Regions from separate parts of the Novosphingobium mississippiense genome, predicted to be linked through region 3. Evidence: riboswitches for the same ligand, from Rfam matches in the RefSeq annotation. Region 3 holds a riboswitch; each other region holds the start of a gene.

Region 1 (4,871 bases), 1.9 Mb from region 3:
TCGAGCAGGGCGGAAGCGCGATCGAACCGCCCGGCCTGTTCCTCCAGTTCGGCCAGCCAAGCCAGCGGCGGCAGAGCCTCCGGCATCGCCCGCGCGGCATCGGCCAGCAGCGGTGCCGCCTCGTCCAGTCGGCCCTGACGTTGCAGATTGCGGCCCAGGTTGGTCAGCAGCTGCGGATGCCGCCCGGCCACGCGGATCGCGGCTTCCAAGTGCTCGGCCCCTTCGACCAGCTCCTCACGCTCGCTCAGCAGATTGCCCAGCCGCATGTGGGCGCTGGCATTGTTTGGCTGGGCGATCAGCGTTTCGCGCAGCACGGCCTCGGCCTCGTGCAGCCGGCCGGTATCGTGCAGCCATTCGGCCAGATCGTCGCGCGGCCAGGGCCGATCGGGCGCCAGGGCGATGGCTTCGCGCAGCAGCGCTTCGAAACGATCGCCGGTTCCGCGGGCCTTGGCGGAAAGCGCCAGAACCTCCACCGCGTCCAGTGCGAGCGCGGGCACCGTGCGCGCCGATTGGGCAAGCGTTTCGGCCCGGTCGAGATCGCCCGAGGACAAGGCCTGACGGGCGGCGGCAATGGTCTGCGGATCGGCGGACATGCGCCAGCTTAGTGCCTTTGCACGCGGCGGAGTCAACCGGACTTTACGGGTGCTTCCAGTGCAGTAGCGCCGAATAGCGCCGCGACGAGCCGGGGCGCGGACGCGAAGTAGAGGTGCATGTAGCTGGCCGTCAGGGCGCCGTGGCGGAACACCCGCTCTCCGGGGCGGCCATCGGGCGTGCTGGCGCGGGCGATCGGCTCCAGCGCGGTATCGAGCGTGGAGTAGTGGAAGGTGTGCCCCCGCACCCGCTGTCCGTCGATCTCCGCCTGCTGCATTCCCAGCGCGGCAAGGCGGGGCTGCATCGTCGCCCGGGCGGGCAGCAGGCCCAGCAATGGCGCACGGCCTTGGCCATCCTTGCCGTCGTCCAGCGTCTCGCAGGCGTAGAGCATTCCCCCGCACTCCGCCAGCATCGGCCGGCCGGCGGCATGGTGCGCGCGGATCGCGGCCAGCATCGATGCGTTCGCGGCCAGGCGATGCCTATGCAGTTCCGGATAGCCACCGGGCAGCCAGAGCGCGTCGCATTCCGGCAGTTCGGAATCGTCCAGCGGAGAGAAGAATGCGATCCGCGCGCCGGCGCTTGCCAGAACGGCCAGATTGGCGGGGTAGATGAAGGAGAAGGCCGCATCGCGGGCGACGGCGATGGTACGGCCCGCCAGCGCGGCTGAGGGGGTTTCGACGGCGCAAGGCGGGAAATCCACGGCAGCCGGCAGCCATAGCGCGCTTTCGGGCAGGAGGTCGGCGGCCCGATCGAGACGCTGGGCAAGGTCGCCCACTTCGCCGGCCTGCACGAGCCCCAGATGCCGCTCCGGCAGTGTAATCCCGCCATCCCGCGCCATTGCGCCCAGCCAGCGTATGCCGGGCGGTACGCTGCCTTCCAGCAGTTCGGCATGGCGGGCGCTGCCCACGCGGTTGGCCAGCACGGCCGCCAGCGTCACATCGGGACGATAGCTGGCCAGTCCGTGGACCAGCGCACCGAAAGTCTGCGCCATCGAGGATCCGTCGACCACCGCCAGCACCGGCAGGCCGAACCGGCGGGCAAGGTCCGCTGCGGAAGGATCGCCGTCGAACAGGCCCATCACCCCTTCGATCAGGATCAGGTCGGCCTCTTGCGCCGCCTCGTGCAGCAGGGCGCGGCATTGCGCTTCGCCCACCATGAAGAGGTCCAACTGATGCACCGGGGCGCCGCTGGCGGCTTCCAGCACCATGGGGTCCAGAAAGTCCGGCCCGCACTTGAACAGGCGCACGCGCCGCCCTTCGCGGGCATGGCGCCGGGCGAGGGCGGCGGTGACCAGCGTCTTGCCCTGGCCCGACGCGGGCGCGGCGATCAACAGCGCGGGACAGGCAGTCATCGATGGGGCCGAATGCGCAGGTGGGGACGCGCGGTTACCACGAGTGCCCAGAGTGCCGCGGCAACGCCGGACCACAGCAGCGTGGCCAGCAGGACGCCGGGGAAATAGCGGGCGATGCGTGGCAGGAAGCCGGCCAGCGTCGGATCGGGATAGCGGCCGCCGAGCAAATAGAATCCCCCGCTCGTCAGCAGATTCGCTGCGAAACTTGCCGCTATCAGCAGCGCGACGATCGCGGGGAGGGCGGAGAGGCGATCGCCCCAGCGGGCGGCGGCGAAACGGCCGGCCAGCCAGAGCAAACCGTGTGCGGGCAGCAGCATCCAGTAGGCCGGCGTGAAGCAGAAGCCCGAACCGCCCAGCACCTGGATCACCACCACGTCAATCGCGAAACCGAGCATGAACAGCGCGGCGAAGGCGACCATGCGGCGCACGAAGAAGCCCAGCACGAAGAAGCTGGCAAGGTCGGTATCGGGCAAGTGGACCAGGTGGCTGAGCGAATGGCTGCGCGTTGCCAGCATCAGCACGGCCAGCGCGGCGAATATGCAAAGGGGCAGCCGGTTGGAGGCGGGGCTATCTGAAGCGGGGCGGGCGAAAGCAGGTTTGGCGGCAGTGTTCATGACGGTTGTCTCCCGGCGAGCTGGAAGGGAAGGCGCGTGCGCGACAGGTGTCGGGGGCGATATCGCCCCGGCGAGGATCAGCGGATCGGTGTCATTGCGTACGGGCTCCCTTCGAAACGACATGCGGCTTGTCGTCTCGCCAAGGCGGATCCCGCGATGGAACCCCGCCTCGTCCGCCCGGTGCATCCCGCCCGCGCGAAGGATCGACGGCGAAGGGCCGGTTTCCTGACTTGCCGGATCGTCGCGCCTGTCCGCCGCCTTCTCGAAAGCCTGGAAGCATGAACGCTCGCGGCCCCAATGGCATCTGGCGGGGCGCATCCCCGGCTACAGTTGCGGGAGCAGTGCCGGCCTGCCGCGAGGGTTTCCCGCGGGCCCGGGCTTCCCGATTAAGCCCTTTCGGGCACCCCTTGCGCCGTCCCGCCTATGGCACTTTGCGCAGGGGCGCAAGCTTCGCACACTTGCCAGCCGGCTTGCCGCACGATAGTTGCCGCGCCGCGACAGGTTCCCCGCAAGGGGATCAAAAGGGAACACGGGTGCAAGACCCGGGCTGCCCCTGCAACTGTAAGCGGCGAGCCGTTCGGCCATTTCGCCATTGGGAGCCAGGCCAGTGAAAACGGCGCAATTCCCGAGAAGGCGGCTGAACCGGCACCGACCCGCAAGCCAGGAGACCTGCCCGTCGCGGTCGTTCTTCGTCCGGACAGGGTGTGCCGGGTGAACGGGGGTGTTTCCTCGCGCGACGACAGCCACCGCTCCGCCGGCCACCGGCCTGGGTGGAGGACGCCGCCCGTCGTCCGGCCCCTTTGCCGGAGCGCTTTGCGCCTGTCCTTCGTCCAGATGCCGAACCGCCGGGGCTTCGACGACTGTTTCGAAGGAAATACGATGAAGTACCGCATTCTCGCCGCCGCCAGCCCGCTTGCACTGGCGCTTGTCCCCGCCACCGGCCATGCTGCGGAAGCTGCCGATGCCGCTGCCGAGGGCACCGCCGACGGTATCGTCGTTACCGCGCTGCGCACGCCCGTGGATGCCGATCGCGTGGCGGAAACGATCACGGTTCTGGACGATCAGCAGATCGTGGCCGCGCAGCCGATCGCGGTGACCGATGTGCTGCTGCGCACCCCCGGCATCAGCCTTTCGCGCAACGGTGGTTACGGCACCACCACGTCGCTGCGCATTCGCGGCGCCGATGCGGGGCAGTCGGTCATGGTGATCGACGGCATGCGCCTGGCTGACGCATCCTCGACCGCGGGCGGCTACGGCTATTCCACCCTGTTCACCGACGATATCGACCGGATCGAGATCCTGCGCGGCCCGCAGTCGATCCTGTGGGGCAGCGATGCCATCGGCGGCGTCGTCAACGTCACCACCCGCAAGCCGACCGAGCCGCTGGAAGGCAGCTTCGCGGTGGAGGCCGGCACGCATGACACCGTGTCTGCCCGCGCCGGGCTTGGCGGCACATCGGACATGATCGACTGGCGCGTTTCCGCCTCCCGCTTCACCACTGACGGGATTTCCGCGTGGGATCAGGGTACCGAGGCGGACGGCTTCACGCGGTCTTCCGCCAGCGGCACGGCGACCGTTCGCCTGGCGCCCGGCGTCTCGCTGGACCTCAGGGGCTATTGGTCGAATTCGCGCAACGATTTCGACGGATACAACGCGGATTCGCTGGAATTCGGCCGCACCAAGGAATGGTCGGGCTATGCCGGCCTGAACTTCGCGCTGCTGGACGGCAAGCTGGTCAACCGCGTGGCGGTGACGCAGACCGAGACCGACCGCGCCAATTACGACCCGACGCGCGACGTTCGCCAGATCACGTTCGACGCGCACGGCCGCGTACGCCGTTTCGAGTATCAGGGCACCTATAGCTTCTCCGAGGCGGTGCAGGCCGTGTTCGGGGCCGAGCGGGAGGAGCAGCGCATGACCACGGTCTCGCCCGATGACAGCACCGCGCTCTACACCGCCACGCCCAACAAGGTGAGCACCAACAGCGTCTATGGCGAACTGCGCGTCAGCCCGGTGACCGGCCTGACCGTCAATGGCGGCGCGCGGTACGATCACCAGTCGCGCTTCGGCGGCAACACGGTGTTCAGCGCCGGTGCGGCCTACACCCCGAACGAGGGCAAGACCGTGCTGCGCGCCAGCTATGACGAAGGGTACAAGGCGCCTTCGCTCTATCAACTGTTCAGCGATTACGGGGTGTCCGATCTCAAGCCGGAAAAGGCCAAGGGCTGGGAAGTGGGCGCCGAACAGAGCCTGGGCGAACTGCTTCACGTTTCCGCCACTTGGTTCCAGCGCGATACCCGCAACCTGATCGACTT
Region 2 (4,871 bases), on a different replicon from region 3:
CGATCGCACGCGGGCATAGGCACCGGTCGTATGCGCCGCGAAGGCAGCTGCCGCGGCCGAGAGTGAGGGCAGCGAGATCCCGCGCCCGGCGGCCAGCGCGCTCATCAGCATCTTCCAGCCCTGGCCCACGCGGTCCGGTCCGCCGATCACGTTGTCCAGCGGGATGAACACGTCGTGCCCCTCGTTCGGGCCGTTCTGGAAGGTCTGCATGGAAGGCACGTGACGGCGGCCGATGGTGACGCCGGGCAAATCGGTGGGGACAAGCGCCACGGTTATGCCGATATCGTCCGTTCCGCCCAGCAGGCGATCGGGGTCGTGCAGCTTGAAGGCCAGGCCAAGGATCGTCGCCACCGGGCCCAGCGTGATGTAGCGCTTGTGCCAGTTGAGGCGGATGCCGATCACCTCTTCGCCGTTCCATTCGCCCCGGCAGACCACGCCTTCGTCGATCATTGAGGCCGCGTCCGAGCCGGCCTCGGGGCTGGTGAGGCCGAAAGCGGGCACCTCGCGCCCATCGGCTAGGCGCGGCAGCCAGTATTCCTGCTGTTCCGGGGTGCCGAAGCGCAGGATCAGTTCGCCCGGCCCCAGCGAGTTGGGCACCATCGTCGTCACGGCCGTGGAGACCGAGCGGCTGGCGATCTTGCGCACGATTTCGCTATGCGCGAAGTTCGAGAAGCCCAGGCCGCCGTGCTCCTTCGGGATGATGATTCCGAAGAACTTCTCGCGCTTCAGGAAATCCCACGCTTCGGGCGGAAGGTCGCGGGTTTCCCAAGTCATCCGCCAGTCGTCGATCATCGCGCAGAGTGTGTCGACCGGGCCGTCCATGAAGGCGCACTCTTCCTCCGTCAGCGTGGCGGGCGGAACGGCCAGAAGCTGCTCCCAGTCCGGATTACCGGTGAACAGCGCGGCGTCCCACCAGGTGTTGCCGGCGTCGATCGCCTCGTTCTCGGTGGCGGACAGCGCGGGAAGCGCCGATTGCACGAGCGACAGGACCGGCCGGGTCAGGATTTCGCGGCGGGCGGCGGCGGCAAACTGGGTGGCACGCGACATCGGATGGGCTCCTTCTCCTGCCGGTCACAACGCCTGCGCATGCCGAATTGCTCCCGCGTTCGCCTTCATCCGCGCTTGCCTTGCGGTGTCCCGCGCTGTAGCCAGCCGCGGTTCGTCCATAATCGATATGGGCGGGCAAGATCGCGCCGGTGCCTCGAAAGAGGCTTAATAGGGAACGCGGTGAGAAGGGTTTTCCCTTCGAATCCGAGGCTGTCCCTGCAACTGTAAGCGGTGAGCGCGATGCATATCGCGGCAGGGCAAGGACGCCTGCCGCAGCCACTGGGCCGGACGCTAAATCATGCGGGGCCTGGGAAGGCCGTGCATCAAGCGATGACCCGTGAGCCAGGAGACCTGCCGGCGTCTGGTCGCTCTCGCTTTGGTCCAGGGGATGGCCAGGGCCCGGTATCTTTCCGTCTGAGCGACGAATGAGCGGTGAAGGCCGCATCGGTTCGCGTGACGGTCGCCCCGGGCGTCCGGCCGTTGACGCGCGCCGACCGTCGCAGACGGCACGCCTTCGCCCCCAGTCGCAGACGCCGGGGGAATACGAATGACTTTCTACATGAATGCGCTGCGCGCAGGCTTATTGGTGGGCGCCGCCTTTACCGCTGCGGCGGCCCATGCCGAAGATGCGCCTGCGGCGCCAGCCGCCGCCAGTGGCGCGGGAACCGGTGAGGCCGCCGAAATCCTCGTCTTCGGGCGTGGCGAAGCCAAGATCGGCACGGCCCACGCCGCCAGTGAGGGAACGGTAGGCGGATCGGACCTGCTGGTCCGCCCGCTGCTGCGTGTGGCAGAGCTGCTGGAAGCGGTGCCGGGCATGGTTGCCGCACAGCACTCCGGCAGCGGCAAGGCCAACCAGTACTTCCTGCGCGGCTTCAACCTAGATCACGGCACCGACTTCACGACTTATATCGATGGCGTGCAGATGAACCTGCGCACCCACGGCCACGGGCAGGGTTACCTCGACCTCAATGGTCTGATTCCGGAGATCGTCGCGCGCGAGGATTTCCGAAAGGGGCCGTACCGCGCAGACGGCGGCGATTTCGCATTGGCCGGCGCGGCCTACATGACCACGATCGACGGGTTCGAGCGCCCGTGGCTTTCGGTGGAAGGCGGATCGTACAATTCCGGCCGTCTTGCCGCCGGCGGCACGATCAAGGACCTGGGCGGCGGCGACCTTACGCTGGTCGGTCAGGCCAAGCGCTATGACGGGCCCTGGGAGGAAGCCGAACACCTGCGCCACTACGCCGGCTTCGCGAAATATGCGATGCCCTTGGGCGAAGGTACGCTTCAGGCCTCCCTCCACGCCTATCACGCGACCTGGCGGCCGACCGAGCAGATCCCCGAAAGGATCATAGGTTCGGACGTCTGCGAGGATGTGTTCTGCTCGCCCGATCCCTCGGCACGCGGCCGCACGACGCGCTTCGTCGGCAATATCGGCGTTACCCAGAGGACGTGGAGCGCGAACGTCTATGCCCAGTACTACGACTGGAACATGTATTCGAACCCCACCTACGCCGATCCCGATGGCACCAGCGCGCAGATCGACCAGTACGACAAGCGCTGGGTGACCGGGCTTACCGCGCGCAAGCAATGGCAAGTGGCCGACAGTCTGGAACTGAGCATCGGCACGGAAAACCGCTACGATCACATCGGCAGCGTCGGGGTGAACCGCACGGCCGACCGGCAGTTCCTCTATTCGCTAGGTCGCTACCATGTGGAGGAGCTTTCCGGTGCGCTCTATGGAGAGGCGACGTGGAAGCCGCTGCCCGGTTTGCGGCTGACCGGCGGCCTGCGCGGTGACTACTATCACTATTCGGTGCGCGCGCGGGATGAGGCTGCCGCCGAACTGGGGCAGGGCAGCGGGCACGACTCCATCGTTTCGCCCAAGTTCTCCGCCGCTTACGAGGTGATGCCGCAGTTCGAAGTCTACGCCAACTGGGGTCGCGGCTTCCATTCCAACGACGTGCGCGGCGCGGTCAACGTGGATACGCCGGTGCCGGTGCTGGTGCGCGGTACGGGCAAGGAACTGGGCGGGCGCTTCCAGTCCGGCACTTTCTCGCTGACCGGGACCTACTGGTGGCTGGATGTCGACAGCGAACTGCGCTTCGTGGGCGATTCCAACGCGGTGGAACCGACCGGCGCCAGCAAGCGCCATGGTTACGAGGTCGTCGCTTTCTGGCGCCCGCTGCCTTGGCTGGCGCTGGACGGCAACTATACCTGGAATCACTCACGCTACGACAATGGCGATCGCATCCCGAACGCGTTCGAGAATGCGGCGTCGGCCGGCGCGGCCATCGTGCTGGATCCGTGGGAGGCCAGCATCCGTGTCCGCCACCTTGGCCCCTATCCGCTGGTCGAGGACAACAGCGTGCGTGACAAGGGCAGCACGGTGTTCAATGCCCGTGCCGCGTGGAAGGGCAGGAAGATCGAGATCTACGGCGAAGTCCTGAACATCTTCGACAGTCGGGACAAGGACATCGCCTATTACTACGAATCCTACATTCCCGCGTTCGATGCCGATGGCCCGGCGGACGGGCGTCTCAGCCGCGTGATCGAACCGCGCACGTTCAAGATCGGCGCGCGCTACACGTTCTGATTGAAGGCAGACATGCCGCGAGGTCATGGACTTCGCGGCATGTCGCGATCGTTTGCGGGCGGTCAGTGATAGGTGGCGACCTGCCTTCTGACCTCATCCTCCAACGCCTGGTCGCCGTCCTCTGCCGCCGGTTCGCTGTGGGCGGGCCCATATTTCACATGGCGATAGACCCTGCGGCAGCGGGCGGCGAGGTCGGGGGCCAGATCCTGCCCCCACTCCAGCACGCGGGACCGCAGCCGCTGGATCCGGTTGGCCGAGGCCGACTGGAATACCAGTTGCCGATAGACGGCCAGTGCATCGCCCGGTTCGATGATTTGCAGGGGATCGCAGGTCAGTTCGCCGAAATAGGTGTCCACCAGCCGCTGTCCGCTGCTGAGCTTGCCGGAAGAGATCAGCATGTTCGTCAGCAGCCAGGACAGGCGCATCTTGCTGTCGATCCGGTACGTCGCCCCCCTGCGTTTCACGCGCACCCGGTCCGCCACGTCATCGATGATCATCGAACAGTCCGAAGCGCAGCGGCCGTGCAGGACCTGAAGGTCGCGGTCGATCCGGCCGTCCGCGTCCAGCATCAGCACCGATACGTCCTCCCCCTTGGGCAACGCGGCCAGGCCGCTGACCAGATCCTGCGGAGTGATGGTCACCCGGTCCGCCACGCCGTAGTGGGCAAGGCTCTTCTCGATCCGGGCGATGCGCTGTTCCGCCGTCTTGATCGACCGGCGGGGGCCGCCGGTCATCGGATCGAACGTGAACACGTGCCCCGGTTTGCCGGAACTTTGCAGCCCCAGCGCCAGGGCCACCGTGGCGGCCCCCAACGCGGTGCCGACTTCCACGATCACCCCGCCGCGTTGGGCGGTCTCGTAAACCCGCGCATAGACTTGTGGCGACAGCATCCCGTCGCATGTGACGATCAGTTCGGAAAACAGCTCGGCATTTGCACCCTCGAGCATCGGCTTCCTCCCGATAATTGCCACCATAGTCGCCCGAACGCGGGCGACGGGGCAGCGCTATTGAGGGGTAATCCGGATACCTGTCTGACTAACGGCACGGCCTGCCGCTAACGGACTGTGGTGCTTGCGGATCGCGGTGCGACGCCTGTGGGTGCCCCGCCAGCGCCTATTCCGTTGCGCAGCGTCCGCTCAGGCCATGCGGGGCATTTCGGGCGCATCGGAGCGCGCGGCCTGCCGCCAACGGACATAGCCCAGCACTGCCAGCCCGACCATCGCCGCGT
Region 3 (4,871 bases):
TCAGCAGGAACTGCCGCGCGGCACGCATCCGCTGCAACTCTACTCGCTCGGCACGCCGAACGGGCAGAAAGTCACCATCATGCTGGAAGAACTTCTCGCCGCCGGGGTGACCGGCGCAGAGTACGACGCATGGTTGATCGACATCGGCAAGGGCGACCAGTTCGGATCGGATTTCGTATCGATCAATCCCAACTCGAAAATCCCCGCGCTGCTGGACTGTTCCGGCGAAAAGCCGATGCGCGTGTTCGAGTCCGGATCGATCCTGTTCCATCTGGCCGAAAAGTTCGGGATGTTCCTTCCCACCACGCAGCCGGGCCGGGCGGAGTGCATGTCGTGGCTGATGTGGCAGATGGGCACGGCCCCGATGATCGGTGGCGGCTTCGGCCACTTCTACGCCTATGCGCCGGAAAAGTTCGAATATCCGATCAATCGCTATGCGATGGAAACCAAGCGCATTCTGGACGTTGCCGACAAGCGGCTGGCGCAGACGCGCTATCTGGCGGGGGACGAATACACCATTGCCGACATCGCCGCCTACGGCTGGTTCGGCGGTTTCCTGCGCGGCGATGCTTATGGCGATGCGGCGACGTTCCTGGACGTGCCCAGCTATGCCAACCTGGTGCGCTGGGGTGAGGAACTGGCTGCGCGCAAGGGCGTGCAGCGCGGCCGCATCGTCAATCGCAACGGTGATGGCTTCGTGCGCGAACGCCATTCGGCTGCCGATATCGACGCCGTGCTCGCCGGATAAGCGGCCCGCAGACGCGGCGGTCGGAAAGAGTCCGCGCCGCCGCGTCAAATCCTGTGGCCGCCGGACGGCCGGGCGTTTCCCGCGATCATTTGCGGGTTAGTCCGGATATGCCGAAAACGGCACAAGCGTAATCCGCTTCGTGCATGCGTGCACGAACGCCACCCGCCCCGCAAAGGAACCGCGCCCGGCGCCGAACGGCGGGGTCGGTTGCTGCCGTCGTCATCGCCTGTGCCTGCGTCATGACCGGCACCGCATGGGCAGCGGAGCCCGGCGATCAGATGGACGAAGTGGACGATCAGGCGCAGGCCATCGCCAAAGTCGCGGGGAAAGACAGCGGGCGCGATATTCTGGCGATTCCCCTGCCGATCACGAACCCGTCGCTGGGCACCGGCATCGTCGTTGCCGCGGTTGCCTTCTACAATCCGAACGACGCGCCATCGCCGTGGATCAGCGGCGGCGCGGCAATGAAGACCAGCAACGGCAACTGGCTGCTGGGCGGCTTTCACAGCATGTCTCTGGATGACGACAGCTATCGCATCACTGCAGCGGCAGGCGCGGGAAAGCTGGTGACCGATTATTACGGCATCGGCCCCGAAGCCGGCGACCGCAATGTCGCGGTGAAGCTGGACGAGACCGTCGTGGCGGTTCGCATGCAGGCGCAAAAGCGCGTCTCGCCCAACCTCTACGCCGGGCTGCGGCTTATCTATGCGATGGTGGACATCACCAACAGCGATGTGACGCCGCCCTACCCGGACCAGACGATCCCGGCGGACGAGGCCAAGTCCGGCATCATGCAACTGGGCCCGGCGATAACCTACGATACGCGGGACGATACGCTCAATCCGCGCAAGGGCCTCTATGCCCATGCCGAATGGCTGTGGAGCGTAAAGGTTCTGGGTGGCGACTTCACCTCACGCAAGCTGACTGCCGGGGCCAGCTGGTACATGCCCAGGGGAACGAACACCGTGCTCGCCCTCCACGCCGGCATCTGCGCGGCATCGAACGGGGCGCCGTTCTACGACTTGTGCCTCTATGGCCAGAAGAACGACCTCAGAGGGTACAAGAGCGGCCGCTACCGCGACGGTGCAAGCTGGGCGCTGCAGGGCGAAGTGCGCCAGCACCTGTTCTGGCGAGTCGGCGGCGTGGCCTTTGCGGGGATCGGCGGGATCGCGCCCGGTCTGGGCCGTATCGGCGACAGCAAGCTGCTGCCTGCAGGTGGCGTCGGCCTGCGATTCCAGCCATCGCGCAAGACGAACATCAACCTGCGCCTGGATCTGGCGGTGGGGAAGGATTCGAAAGCCGTCTACCTGGGCATTGCCGAAGCCTTCTGACCCGCCGCCCGGCGCCGCCCCCGTGTCGCATACCCCATTCCCCGGCAAATTTCAGGCGCGGAACAATGCCGTCATCCGTCTGTTCGTTCAGGCAACGAAGAGAGGATTTTCACCATGCGCTCAGCACTTCTGTGGATCATCGGCGTTCCCATTCCGCTTATCCTTCTGGTCGCCTATTGCACCGGACACCTGTGATCGCCCGACGGGCACGATAAGGCCCGCCGGGTCGCGCATAAGCCACGAAGATCGCGTATCTTTGCCCGGACAGCGGCGCCTAGCCGCTGGTGACGGGCACGCCCCCCACCGCGGCGTCGACCATGACCTGCCATGCATCGTGCGCATCGCTGGTGCCGACGGAGTGCCCCTCCTCCAGCAACAGCTTGTGCCCGGCGGCGCACATCCCCGGCGTGGGAACGCGAAGCGCCTTGATCACCGCGACCACGGTGCTCTTGAGTTCTTCCTGAGTTTTCGTGTCGAGATGATCCCAATCGTCGCTTCCGCTTCTGGACTTTGCCAGTACCCGTGCGGCCCGTTCGATCAGCGGCATCGTGCTCTCCTTAGCAGGTTGCCAGGGCAGGCTATCACCTTGTTCGCGACCGTACAGCTAAAACGGAACCGGCGCCTGAAACGGAGTTGGAAATCGCCGGCTCCAGCGCCTGCAATCGCCAGCTGCGATTGAACGACAACACCGTGCGGGACAGCGGCGCGATGTCGATCGCCAGCGCGGCGGAAAACGGCATTCCCAGCGCGTGGGCCAGTGCCGCGCGCACCATCATCGGGTGGGTGATCGCGCAGACCGGCCCATCTTGCGCAACGATCGCATCCATCCACCTGCCGATGCGCTGGCAAGCCAGCGGCATCGATTCCCCGCCCGGCGCTCCGCCGGCCGGATCGGCAAGCCATGTCGCCAGTGCGGCCGGGTCGATCCCGGCGAAGGACAGCCCGCTCCATTCGCCATGATCGATGTCCGCCAGCGCCGGCTCCACGCTCGCCGTCAGCGCCATCGCCGCAACAGTCTCTCCGGCGGCGCGTGCCGGGCTGCAATGAACGCGATCGTGGAAGCGAGCGGCGACAGCCATCCCGGCCGCATCGCGCAGCCCGCCGTGGTCCAGCGGCTCCCCGGGATCGGGAAACCGACCCTGCCGGCTGGACGACGTAGCGGCGATACAGATCAGCAGAAGCGTGGTGGCCAAGGAGAAAAGCTCTGAAATCGTTGACGGGAGAAGACGCCGCGTCCTAAGGGACAGCGGTCAGGAACGAAGAAGCCGGTGTAATCCCGGCGCGGTCGCGCCACTGTAATCGAATGGCATTCACGCCGTCGAGAGCCAGACCTTCTTCCCGGCAACAGGTTTTCCAAGGGACGCGCAATCCCCAAAAGGAGCATGACGATGGCCAGCGCCGCAGTTTTCGACGATGCCTTCATTCCGGTGCAGGGCGGCAACGCCATCCCGATCGAGGATATCGCCCCCTGGGCCGTGCTGGGCACGCTTCTGGCCCTGATCTTCCTCTATTTCGTCAGCACCGAACAGGGCGCCTTCGCGCTGTTCCAGGGCATGTACGTGCACGAATTCGTGCATGACGGACGCCACCTCCTCGGCTTCCCCTGCCACTGAGATAGCACATGACCCGTAACCTGCTCTGGCGCGGGATGCTTGCCGGCATCCTGGGCGCGCTTTTGGCCACGCTTTTCGCGCGTGGCTTCGCCGAACCCCAGATTGACCGCGCCATCGGCTATGAGGAAAGCCACGCGACTCATCACCCCGGAATGCCGGAAGAAGAGGAACTCGTCAGCCGCGATACGCAGAAAGGCGCCGGGCTGATCACCGCGCTTGCCCTCTACGGCGCGGCGGTGGGCGGCGTGTTCTCGCTGGTCTTCGCCTATGGCTACGGCCGCATGAGCCACCTTGGCCCGCGCAGCTTTGCGCTTGTGCTGGCGGCGCTGACCTTCCTGCTGGTGGTCATCGTGCCGGCGCTGAAATATCCGCAGACGCCGCCTGCGGTGGGCAAGCATGAGACGGTGGCGCTGCGCACCGCCGCCTATTTCGCCATGATCGCCCTTTCGCTGGGCGCCGCCGTGATCGCCGCGCGCGTACGCAGCGCGATGGCGCGGCCCGGGCGCGGCTTCGACGCGACGCTGCTGGCGGTCGTTGTCTATGTCGGCGTGGTCGGCGTCGGCCAGTTCCTGCTGCCGGTGATCGACGAGGTTCCCGGCGATTTCCCCGCCGTCCTCCTGTGGAACTTCCGCGTCGCATCGATGGGGACGCAGCTGGTGCTGTGGGCCACAATCGGCCTCGCCTTCGGGCTCTGGGCGGAACGCGTGCTGCAGCGACAGCGCAACGCCTGACAGCGCCTGGGCGCCGACAACCCGGACGCCTCCTCACAATGCAAATGCCCCGCCCGCATACTGCGCGGCGGGGCATTTGCGTTTAGCCGGGTGCAGATGGCGGGACTCCTTCGAACTTGACATTGGATCCAAATTTACGATTATTGGATCCAATAATCGACGACAGGAGTGGATTCATGAACGGCGCGGCGCAAATTGCCACCACCGACAGCCCCAGCACCCAGATTCCCAAGGCTCAGACCTGGCCCAAAAACGCCTGGTACGTCGCCTGCATGCCGGACGAGATCGCGGACGGGCCACTGGGCCGCACGATCTGCGGCGAACGCATGGTGTTCTTTCGCGGCGCGGACGGTCAGCCCACGGCGCTGGAAGACTTCTGCCCCCATCGCGGCGCTCCGCTCTCGCTGGGTTTCGTGCGCGAAGGGCGGTTGGTCTGCGGCTATCACGG
Region 4 (4,871 bases), on a different replicon from region 3:
ATGCGATCGTCGCGTTGACGCCAGACTTCGACCGCGGCGTTGGCCCGGTCGGGATTGCTGACGTAGACATTCACGGCGGGCCCGCCACCCCAGGCTTGTTCGGCGCGTGTCACCAAGGGCATCAAGTCCACGGTAGGCTGCGGCTGTCCTGGCGGAGTATCCAGGTCGACGTAAAGCGATTGCGCCGCCGCGCTCTGGTAGGCCTTGACGTCACCGCCGTTCAGCATGGCGATGCCGGCAGGGATATAGGCGTAATAGATCAGGACGAGGCCGGTGTAGGCCATCATCACGTGAAACGGCAGTGGCAGCACTGAGAGTACGTTGTGCGCATCCATCCATGCCCGCTGTCGCGAAGCTCTTGGCCGGAAGGTGAAGAAATCCCGAAAGATGCGCTTGTGGATGATGACGCCGCTTATCGACGCGACCAGCATCGCCAGTCCTGCGGCGCCGACGATCAGGAAGCCAAGCTGGCTCGACTTGCGATCGATCCCCAGCGTGTAGTGATAGCGCATGAAGAAGAAGCCCGCGTCCATATCGCGCGGGATGCGCGCGCCGGTCTGCGGGTTTAGCCTGTGCGTGGTGGCCTTGCCGGCGCGGTCGGTCCAGACGAGCCGCAGCACCGGCTCGCGCGGGGTGGGGATCACGATCCGCCATTGCCGGGCATCGGGCGCGACGCGGGTGAGATAATCGCGCCCCATACGCACCGCGATATCGCGATCGATCGCGACGGGAGAACCTAGCTCGGGCGTCGTCCAGAGGTTGATCTCGGTATAGAACACCGCCAGCGAACCGGTCAGCAGTACCCCGAACAGCACCCACCCGAACAGCAGCCCGCACCAGGTATGAAGCCAGCCCATCGACTGGCGCAGGGTATCCTTCACCGAACGCCTCCCAGCATCAGGCAGAGTGGCAGCGCCGTTCCGGCCAGAAGTTCCAGCCACACGCGCAGGGCGCTGCGGAGAGCAAACGCCCGCAAGATCACCACCACGAACAATACGAAAGCGAAGCAGGTGGCGAGAATGTTGGCGTCCACCGCATCCATTGGCAGGAGCCTCACCGCTGCTGCGATCCAGACGTAACACAGGGCATAAGCCCCGACGGTTGCCGCCAATATGCGCGCTGCAATGCTGCGCCGATCAGCGTCCTGCCTTGCCGCCACGGTCAGAACCGCTGCTCGAACGTCGCGGCGACGCTGCGAGGCTCACCCAGAATCCACTGCGAGGTGGAGTAGCTGTTCTGGACGTAGATCTTGTCGAAGACATTGCGCAGATTGAGCGTCACGCTCGTTTTCTCGCCTAGATCGTAACGGGCCGAGGCATCGACGAGTGCATAGGCGGGGATGCGCCGGGTATTGGCAGCGTCGGAGTACCGCTTGCCGACGTAACGCAGGCCCGCGTCCAGGTGCAGCGGCTGGAGTGGCCGCCACGAGAGCCACAAGTTGGCCGCCCGGTCCGCCACACCGATCGGCATGTTGCCGTTTCGGCTGACCAGGGCGGTGCCGACCAATTCGTCGAAATCGTCGTACTGCGCAGACAGGATCGTGCCGTTGGCAAGGATGCTGAAATCCTTCGTCACGGCCAGTCCGAACGAGGCTTCGAGGCCATAGGACGACTGCTGGCCAACCTGCACCGATATCGTAGGATCGGTGGCCGATCGGGTCAGAATCTTCTTTTTGACGATGCGGTAGGCGGAGAGCGTGAACTCGCCCCTGCCGCCCAGGAAAGTGGCCTTGGCGCCGGCCTCCCATTGTTCGCCGGTGGAGACGTCGAAGTTCGTCTGTGCCAGCGTGGCGGTGAGGAATGCCGTTACCGGATCGGCGGCAGTCGAATATTGCGCGTAGAGCGAAATCGTATCGATCGGGTTGTAGACCAGCCCGATACGCCAGCTGGTGCTGGGATAATGCGCGGTATAATCGGCCGTCGGATCGAGCGCGTCATGGCGCTGGGTCGTCGGACGATCGTAGCGAAGACCCGATACCAGCGAGAGCCTGCTGGAGAACGACAGGCGACTTTCGCCGAAGAGCGCCCATTGCTCTACATCGGTCTTGTACTTGTACCGGGTGCCGAAGGCGCCATCGAGGAAGGTGCCGGGCGTGAAGTCATAGGGATCGATCAGATCGGAGCGGGTGTTCGGCGAACTGTCGGTGCGCAGCAAGTCGCCGGTGTTGTATTCGCCGCCCAGGCTGAGGCGATGATCCAGCCCGAACAGCGTGTGGTCGAAAACGGCGTTGAAGCGATCGCCCCATTGCTTGGTCTTGTAGAAGATTTCCAGATAGCTGGATCGGCGGATCTGGTCACCGGACCAGGCGTACCCTTCCGCATTGCGCCAATGCTTGTAGCCTGTGAGGTAGTAGGCGACATTGGTGATCGTCACGCCATCCGCGGGCGTCCATTCGGCCTTGGCCTGGGTCCAGGCATCGTCGAAGCGCAGCGAACGGTCGGCGATGTTGTAATTCTTCTTGCGGATATCGCGCACCAGCTTGCCGTCACGGAGCGGAGTTCCGTACCAGATCGTCGGGTCGAGATCGGCACGATCGTGGGTCAGCGTCAGCACGAGGTCATCGCTCGCTTGCCAGCGCAAGGCGGCCGAAAGCGCTAGGCTGCGCGACTGGCCGCGCTCCATCCACCCGTCAGAGCGATTGTAGCTGAGGTCGACCCGGTAGGAGAGCTTGTCGCCGATCGGTCCACCGATGCCGCCCGCCGCCGCATAGGTATCGAAGGAACCGCCGCTGAGGCGCACTTCGCCTTCGAAGTGATCGGTGTTGGGTTTCTTGCGCACGACGTTGATGGCGCCGCCGATGCCGCCCTCGCCATAAAGCACCGAGGCTGCACCGCGCAGCACTTCGATACGTTCGGCCATCCATGGGTCGGCAGGGAAGGTCTGCGTGGTCGTCGTGTAGACGCGCATCCCGTCGTAGAGTTGCATCACCGACGTGTACCCGGTGAAGCCGCGCGAACTGAGCGAATAGCCGAAGGCCGAACTGTTGTTGATGAGGCCCGGTGCGCGTGCTGCGGCGGCCACGACGGTTCGATCTCCCAGGCTGCGTATCATCTCCTTGGTGATGACGTCGACGCTGGCGGGCGTCTGCATGGGCGTCAGCCCCAGACGGCTGGAGGCGTCGGCGGTCTGGCCGAGTTGCAGGACACCGGCCTTGCGCGCGGTGACGACGATGCTTTCGGCGCGGCTCTCGGTGGCATCCGTTTCGGCGTCCTGCGCCTGCGCCGACGTGGCGGCGGCCACCAGTGCGCCGAACGATGCGCCGGCACGCAGCAGCCCGGAAAGAAGTGTGATGGTATTCATAATGTAACCCCCGTTGCGTTGCTCAGTCGAACGGACAGGTCCCGCGAGAGGGGCGTCCCCCGCACGGGTGCAGCGGCGGAATCCGGGCGCGAACGAGCGGCCGGCGAAACCCGCCGTTGCGGCCTGGCCGCAAGTTCGTCGCTCAGACGGAGTACACCGTGCCGCGGCCATCCCCTGGACCAAGGCAAGAGCGACCGGACGCTGGCAGGTCTCCTGGCTCGCGGGTCATCGCTCGATGCACGGCCTTCCCAGGCCTCGCAGGAGTTAGCGTCCGGCCCAGTGGCTGCGTGCGGGGGCCTTGCCCCGCCGCGTGATGTGCATCGCGCTCACCGCTTACAGTTGCAGGGACAGCCTCGGCTTCAAGGGACCAGCCCTCTCACCGCGTTCCCTTTTAAGCTTCTTTCGAAGCACCAACGCGATCTTGTCTCTTTTCAGAGACGAGGCGTCATTATGGCCTGTAAAAGGAGAATTCAAGTCGCTCGTCGAACGAGGAAGATTCCCGATTTTCCTTCCCCGGCGTTTCATCGGTTCGCCGCCGAGCGGAACGGTGAGTTTACGCAGTGGCCCATCGGCGCCGCGTGCTTCCTGAAGGCGCAGCCAGATTCTCAATCATGTTTGAAGCGGGAAGGGCATCATAGGTTTCCGTCATGTTGCTGGAAAACGAAGGAATTTTGCTATTCCGCGCAAAGCGGTGCTTAACAATGATATGATGCAACATATCATTGACGCATCATCACCACCCTGACAGAAGCCCCCGCGACCAAGGGTGATGCGCGCTCTTTGGCACATATCTTCGTGGGGATTTCATGCTTCGTTTCACGCAGGACCGCAGGCTTTTGGCCAGCGCCATGCCGTTCGCCCTGGCCCTGGCGCCCTACCCGCTGACGGGCGAGGCGCTGGCCGAAGAAGCGCTGCTCGATGAGGAGGGATACGCCGAGGAGCGCAGCGAGGCCATTACCGTCACCGGCGTGCGTCAGGCCTATCGCGGGAACTTCGCGGTTTCTGAAATCCCGCAGTCGATCGCGGAAATCTCGGCGGAGACGCTGCAGCAGAACGGCATCCAGCGTCTGACCGATGCGCTCGATCTCAACGCCTCGGTGGTGCGACAGAACACGCTGGGCGGCTTGTGGGATTCCTTCGCGATCCGTGGTTTCGCCGGCGATGAGAACATGCCGAGCGGGTACCTCGTCAACGGCTTCAACGGGGGGCGCGGTTTCGGAGGGCAGCGCGACGCCGCCGGAATCGATCGGGTCGAAGTCCTGAAAGGCCCGGCTGCGGCGCTGATCGGGCGCGGGGAGCCGGGCGGCTCGATCAATCTCGTGACCAAACAGGCGGAGCTGGGCCGCTCGTTCGGCACCGCATCGATCCAGTATGGCAGCTGGGATCGGGTTCGCGGCGAGGCGGACATCAATCTTGCGCTCACGGAAGGGCTCACCGTGCGGCTGATCGGCTATGCCGAGGATGGCGATACCTTTCGCGATCACGTCCACCAGTCGCGTTGGGGCTTCCTGCCTTCGGTCGGGCTGACACTCGGCCCCGATATCCGCCTTACCTACGACTTCGAGAAGACG

Evidence for each region. A riboswitch is a leader RNA that binds a small molecule or an ion and turns the genes downstream of it on or off. The one in region 3 is predicted to bind cobalamin.
Region 1: linked by a shared signal. The riboswitch ahead of WBP06_RS13170 (TonB-dependent receptor plug domain-containing protein) and the one ahead of WBP06_RS04350 (CbtB-domain containing protein) in region 3 are both predicted to bind cobalamin.
Region 2: linked by a shared signal. The riboswitch ahead of WBP06_RS18670 (TonB-dependent receptor) and the one ahead of WBP06_RS04350 (CbtB-domain containing protein) in region 3 are both predicted to bind cobalamin.
Region 4: linked by a shared signal. The riboswitch ahead of WBP06_RS19440 (TonB-dependent receptor) and the one ahead of WBP06_RS04350 (CbtB-domain containing protein) in region 3 are both predicted to bind cobalamin.

The regions. Positions count from the first base shown of each region.
Region 1 covers NZ_CP147001.1:2,785,942-2,790,812, reverse strand. Annotated here, with positions in the region: gene WBP06_RS13185 (sulfotransferase) at 1-593, opposite strand, end outside; gene WBP06_RS13180 (cobyrinate a,c-diamide synthase) at 626-1,942, opposite strand; gene WBP06_RS13175 (hypothetical protein) at 1,939-2,556, opposite strand; cobalamin riboswitch at 2,754-2,979, opposite strand; cobalamin riboswitch at 3,039-3,248, shown strand; gene WBP06_RS13170 (TonB-dependent receptor plug domain-containing protein) at 3,436-4,871, shown strand, end outside.
Region 2 covers NZ_CP147003.1:30,366-35,236, forward strand. Annotated here, with positions in the region: gene WBP06_RS18665 (acyl-CoA dehydrogenase) at 1-1,047, opposite strand, end outside; cobalamin riboswitch at 1,178-1,421, shown strand; gene WBP06_RS18670 (TonB-dependent receptor) at 1,595-3,643, shown strand; gene WBP06_RS18675 (class I SAM-dependent methyltransferase) at 3,706-4,590, opposite strand; gene pnuC (nicotinamide riboside transporter PnuC) at 4,780-4,871, opposite strand, start outside.
Region 3 covers NZ_CP147001.1:920,987-925,857, reverse strand. Annotated here, with positions in the region: gene yghU (glutathione-dependent disulfide-bond oxidoreductase) at 1-748, shown strand, start outside; gene WBP06_RS04365 (BamA/TamA family outer membrane protein) at 988-2,079, shown strand; gene WBP06_RS04360 (hypothetical protein) at 2,354-2,626, opposite strand; gene WBP06_RS04355 (histidine phosphatase family protein) at 2,661-3,272, opposite strand; cobalamin riboswitch at 3,287-3,432, shown strand; gene WBP06_RS04350 (CbtB-domain containing protein) at 3,468-3,692, shown strand; gene WBP06_RS04345 (CbtA family protein) at 3,701-4,423, shown strand; gene WBP06_RS04340 (Rieske 2Fe-2S domain-containing protein) at 4,600-4,871, shown strand, end outside.
Region 4 covers NZ_CP147003.1:193,079-197,949, forward strand. Annotated here, with positions in the region: gene WBP06_RS19430 (PepSY-associated TM helix domain-containing protein) at 1-881, opposite strand, end outside; gene WBP06_RS19435 (hypothetical protein) at 878-1,057, opposite strand; gene WBP06_RS19440 (TonB-dependent receptor) at 1,162-3,300, opposite strand; cobalamin riboswitch at 3,486-3,730, opposite strand; gene WBP06_RS19445 (TonB-dependent siderophore receptor) at 4,107-4,871, shown strand, end outside.